Regions from separate parts of the Staphylococcus sp. IVB6181 genome, predicted to be linked through region 3. Evidence: predicted binding sites of a transcription regulator. Region 3 holds the regulator's gene; each other region holds the start of a gene.
What was found. Region 3 encodes Rex, which represses fermentation and respiration genes when NADH is low (regulators of the CRP and FNR family bind a similar motif). Its sites were predicted from a motif close to TTGTGAAATATTTCACAA; they were not measured.

Region 1: a site for Rex is predicted at 1,600-1,617, ahead of MUA90_RS06215 (L-lactate dehydrogenase). Genes of this name have one in related genera too.
Region 2: a site for Rex is predicted at 2,683-2,700, ahead of pflB (formate C-acetyltransferase). Genes of this name have one in related genera too.
Region 4: a site for Rex is predicted at 2,970-2,987, ahead of MUA90_RS06550 (citrate synthase). Genes of this name have one in related genera too.

The regions. Positions count from the first base shown of each region.
Region 1 covers NZ_CP095096.1:1,261,446-1,266,265, forward strand. Annotated here, with positions in the region: gene MUA90_RS06205 (proline dehydrogenase family protein) at 1-372, opposite strand, end outside; gene MUA90_RS06210 (alpha/beta fold hydrolase) at 638-1,468, shown strand; gene MUA90_RS06215 (L-lactate dehydrogenase) at 1,650-2,606, shown strand; gene MUA90_RS06220 (tRNA 5-(aminomethyl)-2-thiouridylate-methyltransferase MnmM) at 2,698-3,255, opposite strand; gene MUA90_RS06225 (tRNA modification radical SAM protein MnmL/YtqA) at 3,252-4,214, opposite strand; gene MUA90_RS06230 (MDR family MFS transporter) at 4,486-4,820, shown strand, end outside.
Region 2 covers NZ_CP095096.1:558,916-563,735, reverse strand. Annotated here, with positions in the region: gene pflA (pyruvate formate-lyase-activating protein) at 1-267, opposite strand, end outside; gene pflB (formate C-acetyltransferase) at 355-2,604, opposite strand; gene MUA90_RS02420 (DUF488 domain-containing protein) at 2,922-3,293, opposite strand; gene MUA90_RS02415 (LytTR family DNA-binding domain-containing protein) at 4,558-4,820, shown strand, end outside.
Region 3 covers NZ_CP095096.1:1,047,394-1,052,213, reverse strand. Annotated here, with positions in the region: gene MUA90_RS04915 (GH32 C-terminal domain-containing protein) at 1-161, opposite strand, end outside; gene MUA90_RS04910 (YeeE/YedE family protein) at 371-1,456, shown strand; gene MUA90_RS04905 (sulfurtransferase TusA family protein) at 1,499-1,723, shown strand; gene MUA90_RS04900 (redox-sensing transcriptional repressor Rex) at 1,775-2,416, opposite strand; gene MUA90_RS04895 (ABC-F family ATP-binding cassette domain-containing protein) at 2,979-4,820, shown strand, end outside.
Region 4 covers NZ_CP095096.1:1,339,762-1,344,581, forward strand. Annotated here, with positions in the region: gene MUA90_RS06540 (ArgE/DapE family deacylase) at 14-1,255, shown strand; gene MUA90_RS06545 (amino acid permease) at 1,334-2,695, opposite strand; gene MUA90_RS06550 (citrate synthase) at 3,057-4,175, shown strand; gene icd (NADP-dependent isocitrate dehydrogenase) at 4,237-4,820, shown strand, end outside.

The DNA of each region.
Region 1 (4,820 bases), 210 kb from region 3:
TAAATCTTTTGCTTTCGCAGCAATTTCTCTTAAATTCTCTTCAGCTAAGCCTAAATCGAATTCAGCCCCCAATTGACTGATTTTAACTGAAAGATGTGCTTTTAAATTGTTGTCGTAAATATTTTGAAGCACAGTTAAAATAATGTTTTTCTCTTTAAGACTTTGCTCCTTTGAATCTACAAATTCACCAAGACAATCGACAGTCACTGTAATCCCCTTATCGTTTAGTGTCTTGATTGTCTCAATGACTTCATCAATAGAATTGCCGACAACAACTTTGTTAGCCCCAAGTACAGGTCCGTATTTTCTAGCTGCATTGTTCAAAAAAGTGTTATTTGACAAACCTATAAAAAAATCTTTGACTAGTGACATGTAAATTCCTCCCATACAACTCTGTTTCAGTTAGTGTATCATGTTTCTTTAAGGTATGAAAACGTTAACAATATATAATAATACACATTATAATAAATAATTACATAATGAGGAGACAATGTAATTATGTTTTCTGTAGTTATTGTGCTTGAAATCTATTCAAAAATACTTCTTTCTTATTTTGGCGTGAGTTCTAAATAGATTTTAGATGTCAGCTTTTGATACAATAAAATAAACTAATTTTATTAGAAGGGTAGTCGTTGATATGTGGAAGTGGGAAACAGAAAGCGAAGCAAAAGGCGTTATAGTCATTGCTCATAATTTATTAGAACATACAGGCAGATATGCATATGTCATTACATCATTAAGACGTAACGGTTATCATGTCATCATGGGAGATTTGCCTGGACAAGGTCAGACATCAAGATCTAATAAAGGCCAAATCGACAACTTTGAAATTTATCACGAACATATCTTAGAGTGGCTAAGAATCGCGAGTGAATATAAGCTTCCGACATTCTTGATGGGCGTCGGTCTGGGCGGACTGATTACCTTGAATTTAATGGAGCGTACAGAACTGCCGATTGAAGGCATTATTTTAATTTCACCTTTAACAGCATTCCAAAAAAATGCTAAAACACGCAAAAACATGTTTACATCTAATATCGGTTCAAATGTTAAAGATATGCGCTTCAATCTAGGGATTGAACCCGAACATTTAACAAGAAATGAAGAAGTGATTAAAGAAACTAAAGAAGATGGATTGATGCTGACAAAAGTTTCATACCATTGGTACAAAGAAGTTGTAAATATAATGAAACAAACTATGGAACACTTAGAAGATATTCAAAGTATTCCAATGTGTCTGATGTATGGTACAGAGGATCAAATCGTAGATACAGAAACTATCATAGATATAAAGAAACGTGTTAAAACAGAAGAATTATATTTTAAAGCTTGGGAAGGTTTATATCATGAGATTCATAATGAGCCGGAACGTCCATTAGTAATGCGTTATGTCCTAAGTTACTTGAATAATAAAGTTAATGCATTAGGGTTTATTCCGAATGATATGGATGATCAAATTGAAATTTAAAAACGTTTGAGGTTGAGATATAAATTGTATCTTGACCTTTTTTTGATTCACATTGTAAAAATTTGTTCACTTGTATGAAGATTTTTGAGTTCAACACATTGCAATTATGCAATGAAGTTGGTATCTTTAATATGTGAAATATATCACATGAAGATATTCCATAATGGAGAGGGTAAGTAATATGAGTAATGTAAAAGCTAACAAAGTAGTTTTAGTAGGCGATGGTGCAGTAGGTTCTAGTTATGCATTCGCCATGGTAGCACAAGGTGTTGCTGATCAATTAGTCATCATCGACTTAGTTGAAGAAAAAGTAAGAGGTGACGTTTTAGATTTAAATCATGGTATGCCATACGGTGAATCACCAACTCTAGTTTCTGCAGGTACTTATGCTGACTGTTCAGATGCTGACTTAGTAGTCATCACTGCAGGCGCACCTCAAAAACCAGGTGAAACACGTTTAGATTTAGTCGAAAAAAATACTAAAATCTTCAAATCAATTGTAGGTCAAATCATGGACAGCGGTTTCGATGGTATTTTCTTAATTGCTGCAAACCCAGTTGACGTACTTACTTATGTCACTAAAAAAGTATCAGGCTTACCAAAAGAACGTGTTATCGGTTCTGGTACAATCTTAGATACTGCACGTTTCAAATATGAATTAGGTGCAGAATTCGGAGTTTCACCAGACAGCGTAAACGCAAGCATTATCGGTGAACACGGCGACTCTGAATTAGCAGTTTGGTCTCAAGCTAGCGTTGCTGGTCAAAACTTATATGATATTTTAAACAGCGATCCAGAAAGAGCAAAACGTATTGAAGAAATCTTCTTAAACACACGTGATGCTGCATACGACATCATCAAAGCTAAAGGTGCTACTTACTACGGTATCGCTATGGGCTTATTACACATTTCTAAAGCAATTTTACGCAACCAAAACATCGTATTAACTGTATCTAGTTATTTAGAAGGCGAATATGGTCAAAAAGATGTGTACATCGGTGTACCAACATTAGTTAACCGTGCCGGCGCTGTTAAAATTTATGAAACACCTTTAAATGAAAAAGAAACTGAAGAGTTCAATCACTCTGTAAGTGTATTAAAAGAAACAACTAAAAGTGTAGATAAATTATTCAACTAATTATATATAAAACAAGAGCCATTGCCGCTTTAACACGGTAATGGCTCTTGTTTTTTGATCTTTTTGTAGATTTCTTTGCTTCAATACTTGTTTATCGCTTCTCAATTGCACAAATATAGGGTGGATTATTTTGCTGATTAATAAATCCGTACTGCAATATATGTGCTTTTTGCTGATCGAAGTTTTGAAGATACTGAAAAACTGTCTCGCTTTCTACTTGTCCTTCCGGATGTCCTGGATAGATGACTAAGACAATAATGCCTTCTGTTGAAAGCATTTCGAATATCGCTTCAATTGCTTGAATCGTAGTTTCTGATGTCGTCACGATATGTTTATCGCCTTTTGGCAAATAGCCGAGATTAAAGATAGCCGCATCTACAGGCAAGTCAGCTGCTTTAATATATTGTGCAACGTTTTCATGACTATCATGAATCAATGTTGTATTATCGAAATCTGCGACTTTTTGTTTTGCTGATTCGATTGCTTCGACTTGGATATCAAACCCGTAAACATGTCCATTCGGAACATGCTGTGCTAAAAACAACGTGTCATGTCCGTTGCCGCATGTTGCGTCAATGACTGTACTCTTACTGTTGATATGAGACTGAATCAAAGACTTTGCAAACGGTAAAATACGTTCTACTATCATGATTGATGCGCTTCCTTTGCAGGTTGGTAGTGCTGTCCTTGTGCTGAATTTCTTCGTGCTAATTCAGCATCAATTGCATTCAATACTTCCCACTTATTAACACTCCACATAGGCCCGACCATCAAATCGATAGGGCCGTCGCCGGTAATTCGGTGGATAATCATTTCAGGCGGCAGTATTTCTAATTGGTCGCATACTAAGCTGACATATTCTTCTTGCGACATAAAGTTCAGCATGCCTTTTTCATATTGTTTGACCATAGGTGTTCCTTTAAGCAAGTGTAGCAAATGAATTTTAATTCCTTGTACATCCATTTGTGCGACTGTTTTAGCAGTTTCCATCATCATGTCGTAATCTTCGCCCGGCAGTCCGTTGATAATGTGCGAACATACATTAATGTTGTGCTTTCTTAATTTAGCCACACCATCGTAATACGTCTGCATGTCATGCGCGCGGTTGATTAAATCTGAAGTTTCTTGATGTACTGTCTGTAATCCAAGTTCTACCCATAAGTAAGTGCGTTCGTTTAAATCTGCTAAATATTCAACGACATCGTCCGGCAGACAGTCAGGTCTAGTTCCGATAGATAAACCGACAACACCTGGTTCTTTTAACACCGGTTCGAATTTTTCCTTTAAGACTTCTACTGGTGCATGAGTATTAGTAAAGGCTTGGAAGTATGCAATATACTTGCCTTCATACCATTTCTCATGCATACGTTCTTTGATTTCTTTGAATTGCACTTCGATAGGATCTGCACGATTGCCCGCGAAATCACCGCTGCCCGCAGCAGAACAGAATGTACAGCCGCCATGTGCAACAGTACCGTCTCTGTTAGGGCAATCGAAACCTCCATCCAATGCGACTTTAAAAATTTTATGTCCGAATTTATTTTTTAAATGGTAATTCCATGTATGATAGCGTTTATCTTCAAATGCATACGTAAAATATCGACCCATATGACATTTTCCTTTCTTAAATTAATCCATTGTAAGATTTTACCATAATTTAAGGTAACTTGTTGAGAAGAAAATCTGAATTAGGTCTTTTCTTAATATAGAAATTATAGTAAGATTGTCTGGTTGCAAAATCTAAGTACTTAATAAATAGACGTAAAATGTGTTTTCGCTTCGCTCATTTTGATGCGTAGGCGAAAATTTTTAATTGGCAAAAAAGCAGAGGTTAAAAACTTGAATCTGAAAAAAGAAAAGAGAAAGCAGGTGTATAAGTATGAACATGCCCAAATCAATTTGGTGGCTTGTTGTAGGAATGGCAATCAACATTATGGGTGCCAGTTTTTTATGGCCTTTAAATACAATTTATATGAGTCAGGAATTAGGTAAAAGCTTAACAACTGCCGGGTTAGTTTTGATGATTAATTCATTAGGGATGGTCATCGGCAACTTGCTTGGCGGTTTATTATTTGATAAGTTAGGCGGCTTTACAACAATTATCAGCGGCGCAGTTATTTGTTTATGCGCTACAACTTTATTAAACTTTTATCACGGCTGGCCGTTATATGCGGTGTGGCTTGTAATGTTAGGTTTCGGCGGGGGTGTAATCGT
Region 2 (4,820 bases), 490 kb from region 3:
TTCGATAAACGGCATTTGAAGCAGCGGCTCTCCGCCGCTTACAGTGACACCACCGCCTGAAACTGAAAAGTAAGGACGATAAGGAAGAATTTCATCCACCAATTCGTCAACAGTTGCTTTGCGCGGTGCATCTGTTAACCCCCAAGTATCAGGGTTGTGACAGTACAGGCATCTCAATAAACACCCTTGTGTAAATATAATGTAGCGAAGCCCTGGTCCGTCAACTGTCCCTAAACTTTCTACTGAGTGAATTCTTCCTTCCATAATAATCGTCCTTTCTTTATTTATGTGATCCTTATGCTTTATTTAAAAGGGAAAGCCGCACGATTGACGGCTTTAATTCCCTGATAGTGACTACATTCTTTCGTGGAATGTTCTTGAGATAACGTCTAATTGTTGTTCTCTTGTTAATTTGATGAAGTTAACTGCGTATCCAGATACACGGATTGTTAATTGCGGATATTCTTCAGGATGTTCCATCGCATCTAATAATGTGTCTCTGTTGAATACGTTAATGTTAAGGTGATGACCTTGCTGCATTGCATAACCATCTAATACAGAAACTAAGTTATGGTTTTGTTCCATATCTGTTTTACCTAATGATTTCGGTACGATACTGAATGTGTTTGAGATACCGTCTTTACAGTATTCGTAAGGGATTTTCGCAACTGATGATAATGATGCTAAAGCACCGTGCTCATCGCGGCCGTGCATTGGGTTAGCACCTGGTGCGAATGGTTCGCCTTCTTTACGTCCATCTGGTGTATTACCAGTTTTCTTACCATATACTACGTTTGAAGTGATTGTTAAGACACTCATAGTGTGTTCTGAATCACGGTAAGTTTTGTGTTTGCGTAATTTTTTCATGAATGTTTTCACTAATTCAATCGCAATATCATCGACACGTTTGTCGTTGTTGCCGTATTTAGGGAAGTCGCCAGTTGTTTCGAAATCAACTGCTAAGCCTTCTTCGTTGCGGATTGCGCGAACTTCGCCGTATTTGATTGCTGATAATGAGTCAGCTGCTACAGATAAGCCTGCGATACCTGTTGCCATTGTGCGTAATACATCTGTATCATGCAATGCCATTTCAATACGTTCATAGCTGTATTTATCGTGCATGTAGTGGATGATGTTAAGTGAGTTGATATAAACGCCTGCTAACCATTCCATCATTTGATCGAACTTCGCATAAACTTCATCATAGTCCAATACTTCAGAAGTTACAGGTACGAATTCTGGTCCGACTTGTTTGCCTGATTTTTCATCTTTACCGCCGTTGATTGCATAAAGCAATGTTTTTGCTAAGTTCGCACGTGCACCGAAGAATTGCATTTGTTTACCGATACGCATTGCAGATACACAACATGCAATACCGTAGTCGTCGCCATAGCTTTCACGCATTAAGTCATCGTTTTCGTATTGGATTGCACTAGATTTAATACTCATTTCAGCACAGAAAATTTTGAAGTTTTCTGGTAAACGTTGTGACCATAAAACTGTTAAGTTTGGTTCTGGTGCTGGTCCTAAGTTATCTAAAGTGTGTAAGAAACGGAATGAGTTTTTCGTTACCATATGACGTCCGTCAATACCTACACCGCCGATAGATTCAGTTACCCAAGTAGGGTCGCCTGAGAATAATTCATTGTAATCTGGTGTTCTTGCGAATTTTACAAGACGTAATTTCATAATGAAGTGATCCACAATTTCTTGTACTTCACGTTCAGTAATGTCGCCATTTTGCAAGTCGCGTTCAGCGTAAATGTCTAAGAAAGTAGACGTACGGCCTAAGCTCATTGCGGCACCGTTTTGTTCTTTGATTGCTGCTAAGTAGCCGAAGTATAACCATTGTACCGCTTCTTTAAAATTAGTTGCCGGTTTGCTGATGTCATAACCGTAAGTTTCAGCTAATTGTTTCAACTCATGCAATGCACGATGTTGTTCTGATAATTCTTCGCGTAAACGGATTGTTGCTTCATCCATTTGGCTAGACATGTTATTGAAGTCATTTACTTTTTCTTCAATTAAGTAATCTACACCGTATAAAGCTACTCGGCGATAGTCACCGATAATACGGCCGCGTCCGTAAGCATCTGGAAGACCAGTGATGATACCTGCTTTACGGCAAGCTAACATTTCTTTAGTGTATGCATCGAATACACCTTGGTTATGTGTTTTACGTAAATCTGTGAAGATACGTTCTGTTTCTTTATCTAATTCATAACCATATGCTTCACAAGCTGCTTTTGCCATACGGATACCGCCGAACGGCTGCATTGAACGTTTGAATGGTTTCTCTGTTTGAACACCGACAATTTGTTCTTTATCTTTATTTAAGTAGCCTGCATCGTGTGAAGTAATCGTTGAAGCGACTTTTGTATCCATGTCCCACATGCCGCCGCGTTCACGTTCTTCTTTTGTTAATTGCATCACTTGTTCCCAAAGATCGCTTGTTGCTCTTGTTGGTGATTCTAAGAAAGAAGAATCTCCGTTATACATTGTGTAGTTCAATTGAATAAAGTTTCTTACATCCACTTCTGAAGTCCATTTACCTGTCGCAAAACCTGACCATGCTGATTGCTTTTTTGATTTAGATTCAATCATGATTATCCCTCCGATGGATAGTTTGTATTTTTAGGTTATTAAGTTTGTTCACCTTTTCACATACCATTATATCTTGCTTTGTGAAATAAACCACTAAAATATGAAAGCGTTTCATGCAACATGTGACGAGTCTGTGAATCTGTTAGAGTCAGTGTTACATTCTATATCATGTGTATTAGAACAGTTGGTGATTTGTTTTCAAAACAAAAATAATCCGGCAATGCAGTAACTGCAAGGCCGGACGAACTAATCACACCGATTTCTGTATACTATTCCTTTTCAACTCAATGTATTTTGGATTTAATGAAAGTTATTACTTATTTATAACCTAATTCTTTTAAATAGGATTTAAGTACGACTGCTTGATTGTGTTTTTCATCTTTTGCACCGAATAATAACACAACATCTTTGCGCGCATTTTTAATTATACCTTCAAGCGTTTTGAATGCTTCATTCTGTTCTTCATTATTTTTAAGTTCTTCTATATATTTCTTTTCAAACGCTTCGAACTTATCCGGATCATGACCGAACCATTTTCTGAGTGATTGAGTAGGACCGATTTCTTTTATCCACTCATCCAGATTCGCATTTTCTTTTGATATACCGCGCGGCCAAACACGGTCGACTAATATTCTGATACCCTCATTTTCTGCTTTATCTTCATATATACGTTTCACTTTGATTGCCATAAATCTCATCATCCTTTCATTTACAGCACTGTTTCATTTCTAATCTACCCTGTCCTATCCCCTGCAAACAAGCATTCAGCCCTATATAAATAGGAAACAACTCCTTATATTCACATTGTGCACTATATTTCTGTGGTAATACAGCGCTTTCACAATACAACAGTTGCTCGGACAGATTCACAATAATGTCACAACTCTAAAAAGTTATGCACCATATTTAGTGATTTTAATCACAAAGTCTGTTATTGTAGTATGTGAAATAGATAACAAAGTTGTTGCAAGCGATGTTGCTGTTCAAGAGACCTAGAGAAATGAACAGTGGATAGATAAGTGCTTATAACAACGCTATCTATTTAAACTCTTAATCTGGCGGCATTATAAAAAGACAATAATGCGACGCTTTACAGTGAACGAGTACATCTCAGAACAACACCTAGAAATGTCATTATGACAGTCAGTCTGTGGTAGGATTTCTGTCATGTTGCTGCATCGATCATAAATGATGCTCCCCGCATCTGAAATGATTGTGCATCAATTGCAGTATATTTCAGGAGGTGAGTTGTGCATAGCAGGTTGATGAATCAAAAATGAGATTACCCCATCTCAGATTCAATACCAACGCAAGTGATTCAATATAAAATGAACAAGCGTTTCCCCTGACGCTCAAAGCATTCAAACTCAATAGAATACGTGCTGAAAAAAGCAGACAGGCTCCCCAACCTATTGCTTTTCCACTCCCAACTAATTGTATACAGCGCGATTTATTGTGTGCCCAAAACAATATTGAATCATAGAACGGCTTATCTCTGAAAATGAGTAATTGGTATATTCAAAAGTTGAGTGTTAATGATACAGATAGATTGGATGATAGAGGATTCAACGTCTTGCATCTCATTAACTGCTCAATCCACTCCTTAAAAATTGTAGGCTAAGTAAGTATCGGAAGAAAAATATAACCAATCATATTGATGAACTCTTATAGAAATATACACAGTTAGAAAGTGCAGATACGTTTTCCCCTGAATGTATCTCACTTAAAACAAACCCCTTATAAAAAAATTGATATTGTTATTACAAGTACCAAAAATGACTCCCCATCATTTTTGAAATCACTGTAATCGAGAGAAGGTTTCCCCAGACCTTCTCTTTTTTTGTTTTTCTTTTCTCTTTTGCCGTTCGTCACACACTTTATACCGTTGGTGTTAAAAGTATTCTCATCAGATTGAATGTCTGCTTTAATGGAATTAACAAAGGAGGCAGGCCAATGAAAGTCAACACCTATATTGATCACAGCCATAAAGATGAGCATGTAGATATTTACGCACAAACACATAATCAAATGGTAGATGCGATTATTCACGCCGCAACAACAGTCACTGGTATTGCGACACTTTGCGGTAAAGAAAATGATAAGACTTACCGCTTCCCAATCGAAGAGATTCTCTACATCCGTTCAGAACAGCGCAAATTATTCGCCTATACAAAGTCGCACCGCATTCATATCCAAGCGCGCCTGTATCAGCTTGA
Region 3 (4,820 bases):
TAGATTAGACCATTAGGCTTGCCTGCTGAACCAAATGGAGGTTGTAAATGAAAGGTTTGTTTATAAGGTGATTGTGCGAACTTTTCTTTGAGTTCAGTAATTCTTTCAGCAGGGAGCTGTTCAATTCGTTGAAATTCTTCTTCATTTGTAAAATCTTGCATCTACCATATCCTCCTAAAACATCGTTAATCGTCATTTCCTTTATTTTAGCATATTTTCAGCCCCTCACCTATCTCATTCCATTGAACATAACAACAGTTTTCAGTTCGAAATCAAATTAAAAAGCATTACGGAAAATTTACACCTTGCAATTAATACTATTCTGTATTAGGATAAAACTTATTAACATTATCGGAAAAGAGGGAGATTCATGATTTGGATGATTATCAGCGGCTTAATCGTGGGTATTTTACTCGGTTTTGTCATGCAACGTACACGCTTTTGCTTAGCTGGCGGATTCAGAGATATGTATATTCAAAAGAACAATAAAATGTTTTATGCTTTGCTTATTGCGATTTCAGTACAAGCAATCGGTCTTTTAGCATTTACATCCATAATCGGCAAACCTTTAGAAAACGGCACATTCCCTATTATCGGAACAATTGTAGGTTCATTTATTTTCGGTATTGGGATCGTACTTGCCGGAGGTTGTGCAACAGGCACTTACTACCGTGCAGGCGAAGGTTTAATCGGCAGCTGGTTAGCATTAATTTCTTATGCGATTTTCTCAGCAATTACTAAAGTCGGTTTACTAAAACCCGTAATGGAAGGTTTAAATTCTAAAACGAATGTTAACGCAGATATGGCAACAAGCACAGGTATTCCATCATGGATTTGGGTGATTGCACTTGTCGCAATTACAGGTTATTTAGTAACGAAAACACTACGCAAGCCTAAACCTAAAATTGCAGTACCGAAATTAAAACAAAAATTCACAGGTGTACGCCACTTCTTCTTTGAAAAGAAATTCCATCCTTTCGTTGCGGCGATTGTTGTAGGCCTGATTGCATTAATCGCTTGGCCTATGAGCTATTCTACTGGACGTGAAGGCGGACTCGGTATCACAACACCTTCATCTAACTTGGTACAATTTATTTTATCTGGTAAGACATCATTCTTAGACTGGGGCGTTTTCTTAGTACTTGGTATCTTTATCGGATCATATATTGCGGCAAAAGGTTCAAGAGAATTTGCTTGGCGTTTACCGGATAAAAAGACATTGCGCAACAGTGTTATCGGCGGTGCAGCTATGGGCTTCGGTGCATCTGTAGCCGGCGGCTGCTCAATCGGAAACGGATTAGTTGCAACCGCAGCACTTTCATGGCAAGGTTGGATTGCATTAGCATCAATGATTTTAGGTACATGGTTAATGAGTTACTTCATTTTCATCAAACCGATGAAAGCGGCGCGTAAAGCCTCTGCACAATCATCAGCACAACCTGCTGCTCAATCATAAGCTATTCACACGAATGCATTATAAATCAAGGAGGATACAATTATGGTATACGAATTAGGTACTGTAGGAATGGTTTGCCCTTTCCCTTTAATTGAAGCACAAAAGAAAATGGAAGAACTGAATGTCGGAGACGAATTAAAAATCGACTTTGACTGCACTCAAGCAACAGAAGCCATTCCAAACTGGGCAGCTGAAAAAGCTTATCCCGTAACTAATTACGAACAACTTGGCGATGCTTCTTGGACTATCACAGTTCAAAAAGCCTAATATAAAAAGGAGTTTGCGATGAATTTAATAATTCATGCAAACTCCTTTTCTTTATTTACGATTAAGATTATTCATAAAGAATAACAATGACTGTAATTCAATCCCTAAATCAATATGATGAACAGACACATCATCAGGAACATCAATGCGTGAAGGTGTAAAGTTCAAAATACCTTTCACATTACTTTTAACAAGCTCATCCGCTGCAGTTTGAGCGGCTTCTCCCGGAGTTGTTAAAATCACTACATCCAAATTCCCTTTATCTAAGATACCTTTAATATCCTTCATATCTTTGACTGTTACTTTACCGAATTGTTTGCCGATTACATCGGGATTAATATCAAATGCTTCGGTAATTACCATATCATCATGGATTGAGAAGTTATAAGAAAGCAAAGCTTTACCTAAGTTACCCACGCCGACTAAGCCGATACTTATAACATCACTTTCGCTGATTTCACCTTTAAAGAATTCCATTAAGCTTTCAACATTATAACCATAGCCTTTTTTTCCAAGTTCTCCGAAATAGGAAAAATCACGTCTGATTGTAGCTGAATCAATGTCTAATGCTTCGCTGATTGTTTTAGAATTCACGCGGTCTATGCCCTTAATATGCAGTGTGTTCACGAATCGGTAATATAATGGTAATCGCTTCAAAGTCGCGCGAGGAATTTTATTATTTTGATTTGCCAATCTGTTTTCCTCCAAATCTTTCAAACTACTATCCTAGAACTTTTCAATTTAACCATAATAATACTGCTTCTTATAGTACAATTTTTGATAGCACAGTGATGGAGTTGCGCAAATGTTGAAACATTTACGCAGATCAAGCAGATTATAGTGTTCTTATAGTTTTTATTTTGTTATATTGCATCTGACAAAAATTCTGCAAACGTTTTTTATTAACTAAGTATACCCCATGGTATCAAAAAAAGGAATAACTGTAATATCAACAGTTTCGTGAAATCTCCCTACCGTATTCAGAATTAATGACACTTGCCTATACAAATTACAGCAATATAGTAACTATTATACGATTATATTATTGTTTTGAATACATATTTTCGAAACAAATCAAAATTACTTGCTAAATTTACTTTAAAACCACACCGAATCGATGCAAAACGTCCAAAAACAATGTCTGACATGATATGTTGGGAAATAATGCCTATAGCGCTTATAATAGTAACTAAGCGACGCTTTTTAGGAAGGAGGACTACGAGATATTAATTAGATTCATCTCGTAAACAAAAGAATGATATTACTGCAACTTAACAATGTCTCAAAATCCTTCGATGGTGAAGAAATCTTTAGCGATGTCCACTTTGAAGTAAAGAGTCATGAAAAAATCGGAATTGTCGGCAGAAACGGTGCCGGCAAATCTACATTAATGAAAATCATTGCAGGTGTCGACGGCTACGACAGCGGCAATGTATCAAAAATCAAAAATTTGAAAGTCGGTTATTTAACACAACAAATGACACTCGATACCCACCACTCAGTTTGGGAAGAAATGTCTAAACCTTTCGCTCATTTGAAACAAATGGAAAAAGCGATGCAAGCAGAAACAACATGGCTTGCTGAACATGCGGACGAATATGAAACCGACACATTTAAAGAACATATGGCCAAATACGAATCGTTATCCAACCAATTTGAACGCTTAGAGGGTTATCAATTTGAAAGTAAAATCAAAACGGTTCTGCATGGTCTGAATTTTAATGAAGAAGACTTTCACCGTCCTGTAAACGACTTCAGCGGCGGACAGAAAACACGTCTTTCACTTGCACAAATGCTGCTCAGCGAACCGGACTTATTACTGCTTGACGAACCTACCAACCATTTAGATATGGAAACCACACAATGGCTTGAAGATTATTTGAACTTCTTTAAAGGCGCTATTGTGATTATCAGTCACGACCGCTTCTTCTTAGACAAAACTGTCAATCAGATTTATGACGTGGCTTTAGGTGCTGTTCAACACTATGTAGGCAATTACAGTAAATTCATCACACAGCGTGATCAGTACTATCAAAAACGTATGCAAGAATATGAACGTCAACAAGCCGAAATCAAGCGCTTGGAAACAATTGTCGAAAAAAATATCACGCGTGCTTCAACGAGCGGTATGGCTAAAAGCCGCAGAAAAGTATTAGAAAAAATCGAACGTATCGATAAACCTATGCTCGATGCACGCAGTGCTAACATCCAATTTGATTTCGACCGCAATACAGGCAATGACGTTTACCATATCCGCAATTTAGAAATCGGTTATACAGAACCAGTCATTGCCCCTATTACGATGGAAGTCACAAAAGGCAATCATATCGGTGTTATCGGTCCGAACGGTATCGGCAAATCTACCTTTATCAAAACTGTTGCGGACAGACTCCCAAAACTCGGCGGAGAGATTACCCATGGTGCGAACTTGCGCGTCGGTTACTACGATCAAAAGCAAGCAGAGTTCAAATCTAACAAAACGATTCTAGATTATGTATGGGATCAATATCCTACGATGCCTGAAAAAGATGTACGTGCGGTATTAGGCCGTTTCTTATTCGTACAAGAAGATGTTAAAAAAATCATCAATGACTTATCCGGCGGAGAAAAAGCACGTTTGCAGTTGGCGTTATTAATGTTAGAACGTAACAACGTTTTAATATTAGATGAACCGACCAACCACTTAGATATTGATTCTAAAGAAATGCTTGAACAAGCGCTGCAAAACTTTGAGGGAACATTAATCTTCGTTTCGCACGATCGCTACTTTATTAACCAGCTTGCGAATAAAATCTTTGATATGCAGCCTGATGGCGGTACAGTCTATGCCGGCGACTATCAATACTACTTAGATAAAACAGAAGAACAAGCTGCAATTTTGGCCAAACAAGAAGCTGAACAAGCTGTCGAAACAGCCAAAGACGAAACTAACCATTCATATGAAGACCAAAAAGCGCAAAGAAGAGAATTGCGCCAATTGGAACGTCAAATTGAAAGCTGCGAATCAGAGATTGAATCCTTCGAAAAGCAAATAGAAGCAATCGATACTGCTTTAACACAGCCTGAAGTCTTTAACGATCCAGAAAAAGCAGCACAA
Region 4 (4,820 bases), 290 kb from region 3:
GAAGGATTTCTGAATGTCAGTATTAACTAATGAAGAACGCGTTGATATTTTGAGCAATATCGTCAATATTAATTCTGTGAATGATAATGAGATAGAAGTGGCCCAATATTTGAAAGGGCTGTTTGAAGCGCATGGAATTGAAACTGAAATAGATGAGATAACACAGACGCGTGTGAATTTAATCGCTAAAATCGGAAGCGGTTCACCTGTAGTCGGTATTTCTGGACATATGGATGTCGTATCAGAAGGGGATTGCGATGCATGGAAATATCCTCCGTTCGAATTAACTGAAACAGACGGCAAGCTTTATGGGCGCGGTGCCTCTGATATGAAATCAGGTTTAGCAGCACTGGCGATTGCGTTAATTGAAATCAAAGAACAAGACTTATTGAAACAAGGTACCATTAAATTCATGGCAACTAGCGGTGAAGAAATGGAACAACTAGGTTCTAAACAGTTGTATGAAAAAGGATACATGGATGATGTCGATGCATTGATTATTGCGGAACCGTCAGAAACAAACATTGTATATGCACATAAAGGTTCTATGGATTATCGCATTACGTCTTATGGTGAAGCAGCACACAGTTCTATGCCGATAATCGGACGCAATGCGATTCAGCCTTTAATGCACTTTGTATTGAATATAGATGAAGCTTATCAAGAAGCACTTCGTACATTGAATACAAGTCAATTAGACTTCACGCAAATGGTTAATCATTTAGGACACCTCTTTGGAGATAAAGTAGATTTAAATGAAGCGCAAAAAGTATTATCTGGTCTTGTCATCAGCAATACGATTTTCAACGGCGGCAATCAAGTCAATTCTGTACCAGATCGCGCAACAGCTGAATTCAATATCAGAACGGTACCTGAATATAACAATGACGATGTTAAAGCACTCTTCAACCATCATTTAAAAGCCGCTAACAACAACGGGGCAGATTTAAAAGAAGATTTATATTTAGATTTAGATCCTGTCATTACAACAGGTCAAAATACTTTAATCGAAACAGGTTACCAAATCGCAAAAGATATGTTTGATAAAGATATTTTAATTACACCAATGCCAGGGGTTACAGATGCATCTAACTTATTAAAAGGCAAAGATGAAAACTTCCCATTCTTAATGTACGGTCCTGGCAGTACAGCACATCAAATCAACGAATATGTTGATAAAAAGACATATTTGGATTTCATTGAATATTTCATTTCGCTTTTAACACAATATACTAATAAAGCTGCTGAAAAATAAGCGCAAAAAGATACGCCTGCACAAAATAAGATGTGCAGGCGTTTGATTTGTTTATTGGGTGCTTTTTATTTTTTGGTTTTATGATTGATGTTTCTTAAGTTGTTGTGTGTATCTCCAGTACATTAAACCTAACATGATAAACCAAATCGGTGATAAGAAAATCGCTGTTCTTGTGACAGGGTTAACAAATAATAATCCGAATACAAAGATGAAGAAGATTAAAATTGCATAACCAGAATACTTACCGCCCGGCAATTTATAAATTGCATTTTTATGGTTTTTAGGTTCGCGTCTATGGTATTTAATATACGCGATTGTAATTAATGACCAAACGACTAAGAATAATACTGTTGATACTGTTGTTACGTAAGTAAATACTAAAGTAGCATCCGGAACAATATAGTTTAATAAAGCTGCGACAAGTAATAGGGCACATGAGACGATAATCGCAATGTGCGGTACACCGTTTCTATTTGTTTTATGGAAAATAGGCGGTGCTTGTTCTTGTCTTGATAATCCGAATAACATACGGCTGTTTGAGAAAATACCGCTATTACAAGATGAAGCAGCTGCTGTTAATACCACAAAGTTGATGATACCAGCCGCAAATGGTATTCCGACCAATGCGAATAATCGAACGAACGGACTATCTGACGGGTCGACTTTATACCAAGGAATAATAGACATAATCACTGCAAGTGCACCAACGTAGAAAATCAAGATACGTGCAGGTACACTGTTGATTGCTTTCGGAATCGTTTTTTCAGGGGCTTTAGTTTCACCCGCTGTTACACCGATTAATTCGATCCCAACGAATGAGAACACTGCCATTTGGAATGACATGAAGAAACCTGAAATACCTTTAGGGAAAATACCGTGATTATAAAGGTTAGCCACATTTGCATGACCGAATTTCGTTTCATACGCTACGAAAATCATGCCAAGACCAACGACAATTAAAACGATGATAGTTGTCACTTTGATGATCGCAAACCAGAACTCTAATTCCCCGAAAATTTTCGCACTTAATAAGTTGAAGGCCATTAAGATAATGACACAAAACAGAGCGCTGACCCAGTTAGGAATCTGCGGCCACCAGAAGCTGACATATTTTGCGACTGCTGTAACTTCTGCCATCCCTGTAATAATCCAACATAACCAATATGTCCAGCCGGTTACGAACCCTGCAAAAGGTCCTATGTACTCATTTGTTACATCGGCGAAAGACTTGAAGTTAGTATTTGAAATCAGAATTTCACCTAAGCCCCTCATGAACATAAATAACATCAAACCGATAATGATGTAGGTTAATAAGATGGAAGGTCCTGTCATCGCTATCGTCTGTCCTGCCCCCAGGAACAATCCAGTACCGATCGCGCCACCAATCGCAATCAACTGAATGTGACGATTGCTCAGTTCTCTTTGTAAATTGTTTGCCATAGTTTAAAAACAACTCCCTTTTTGCACCTTAATAATATTATGCACATATCCCTACAAGATGACAAATATTTTTTGGAAATAATGAGAATTTTCATGCAATTCTCAATGAAATATAGTTATTATGAATGATAATAATTTAAAATGGATGGTTGAAATCATGATGATTTCGTTACTTTAAGCTATAATAATGTAATATATTACCAAATTTAAGAGGAGAAATTGCATTTTTCGCTGTGTACGGGTAATTACAATAGTATCAATGCACAATTTAAAGTTTCTAAATTGTTCACAAAAGCGTTCATATTGGATATAATACTAAATGAAAGCCATTTCAATTTGTTATAGAAAAGGGGAAATTAATATGGCAGAATTGCATAAAGGTTTAGAAGGGGTAATTGCAGCTGAAACAAAGGTAAGCTCAATTATCGATAGCCAACTGACATATGCTGGTTACGACATCGATGATTTAGCAGAAAACGCATTATTTGAAGAAGTCATTTTCTTATTATGGAACTATAGACTTCCAACACAAGATGAATTAAATGAGTTGCAAGAAAAACTATACGAGTATAAGAAATTAGACCAAAGAGTTTATGATCATTTCGAAGACTATGCAACGGACAACGTTCATCCAATGACAGCACTAAGAACTTCAGTTTCTTATGTTGCGCATTTCGATGAAAATGCTGAAAGCGAAACTGAAGAAGAAAAGTATGACCGTGCGATCAGAATTCAAGCGAAAATGGCATCATTAGTCGCTTCATTCGAACGCGTAAGACAAGGTAAAGAGCCTGTTTATCCTAAAAAAGGCTTAAACTATGCGGCAAACTTCTTATATATGCTGCGCGGTGAAGAACCAAGCGACATTGAAGTAGAAGCGTTTAACAAAGCATTAGTATTGCATGCTGACCATGAATTAAATGCTTCAGCATTCACTGCACGCTGTGCTGTATCATCACTATCTGATATGTATTCAGGTATTGTTGCAGCTGTAGGTTCATTAAAAGGACCTTTACACGGCGGCGCAAACGAACGTGTAATGAATATGCTGTCTGAAATTCATTCAGTAGATGAAGTAGAACCATATATTGATAATAAATTGAAAAACAAAGAAAAAGTAATGGGCTTTGGTCACCGCGTATATAAAAACGGCGACCCTCGTGCTAAGTATTTAAAAACAATGAGTAAGAAAATCACTGATGAAACAGGTCAAAAACACTTGTATGATATCTCAGTGAAAATTGAAGATTTAATGAAGGAACATACAGGCATTATCGCAAACGTTGACTTCTACAGTGCAACTGTATATCACAGCATGAACATTCCTCATGATTTATTTACACCGATTTTCGCAGTCAGCCGTACTTCAGGCTGGTTAGCTCATATCTTCGAACAATATAGAGATAACCGTATTATGAGACCGCGTGCACAATATATCGGCGAAACAAATCGTGAATATGTACCTATCGAAGATCGCTAATATTAAATAAAGAGACGACTTGGAATCATCACAATAATTTATATTAACGGAGGAATTTAGAATGGCACCAGAAAAAATTGTAAAACAAGAAGACGGTTTATTAGTACCTAACAATCCTATCATCCCTTATATCATCGGCGATGGTATCGGACCAGATATTTGGAGAGCAGCAAGCCGCGTATTAGACGCTGCTGTTGAAAAAGCTTATAACGGCGAAAAACAAATTGAATGGAAAGAAATCTTAGCAGGTCAAAAAGCTTATGACGAAACAGGCGAATGGCTGCCTCAAGAAACTTTAGATACAATTGAAGAATATCTTATCGCAATCAAAGGACCTTTAACAACACCAATCGGCGGAGGTATCCGTTCATTAAACGTAGCATTGCGTCAAACATTAGACTTATATGCATGCTTACGTCCTGTACGTTGGTTCAAAGGTGTTCCATCACCAGTTAAACGTCCAGAAGATACTGACATGGTGATCTTCCGTGAAAACACTGAAGATATTTATGCAGGTATCGAATTTAAAGAAGGTACACCAGAAGCTAAGAAATTAATCGATTTCTTACAAGATGAAATGGGTGCTAAAAATATCCGCTTCCCAGAAACATCTGGTATCGGTGTAAAACCTGTATCTAAAGAAGG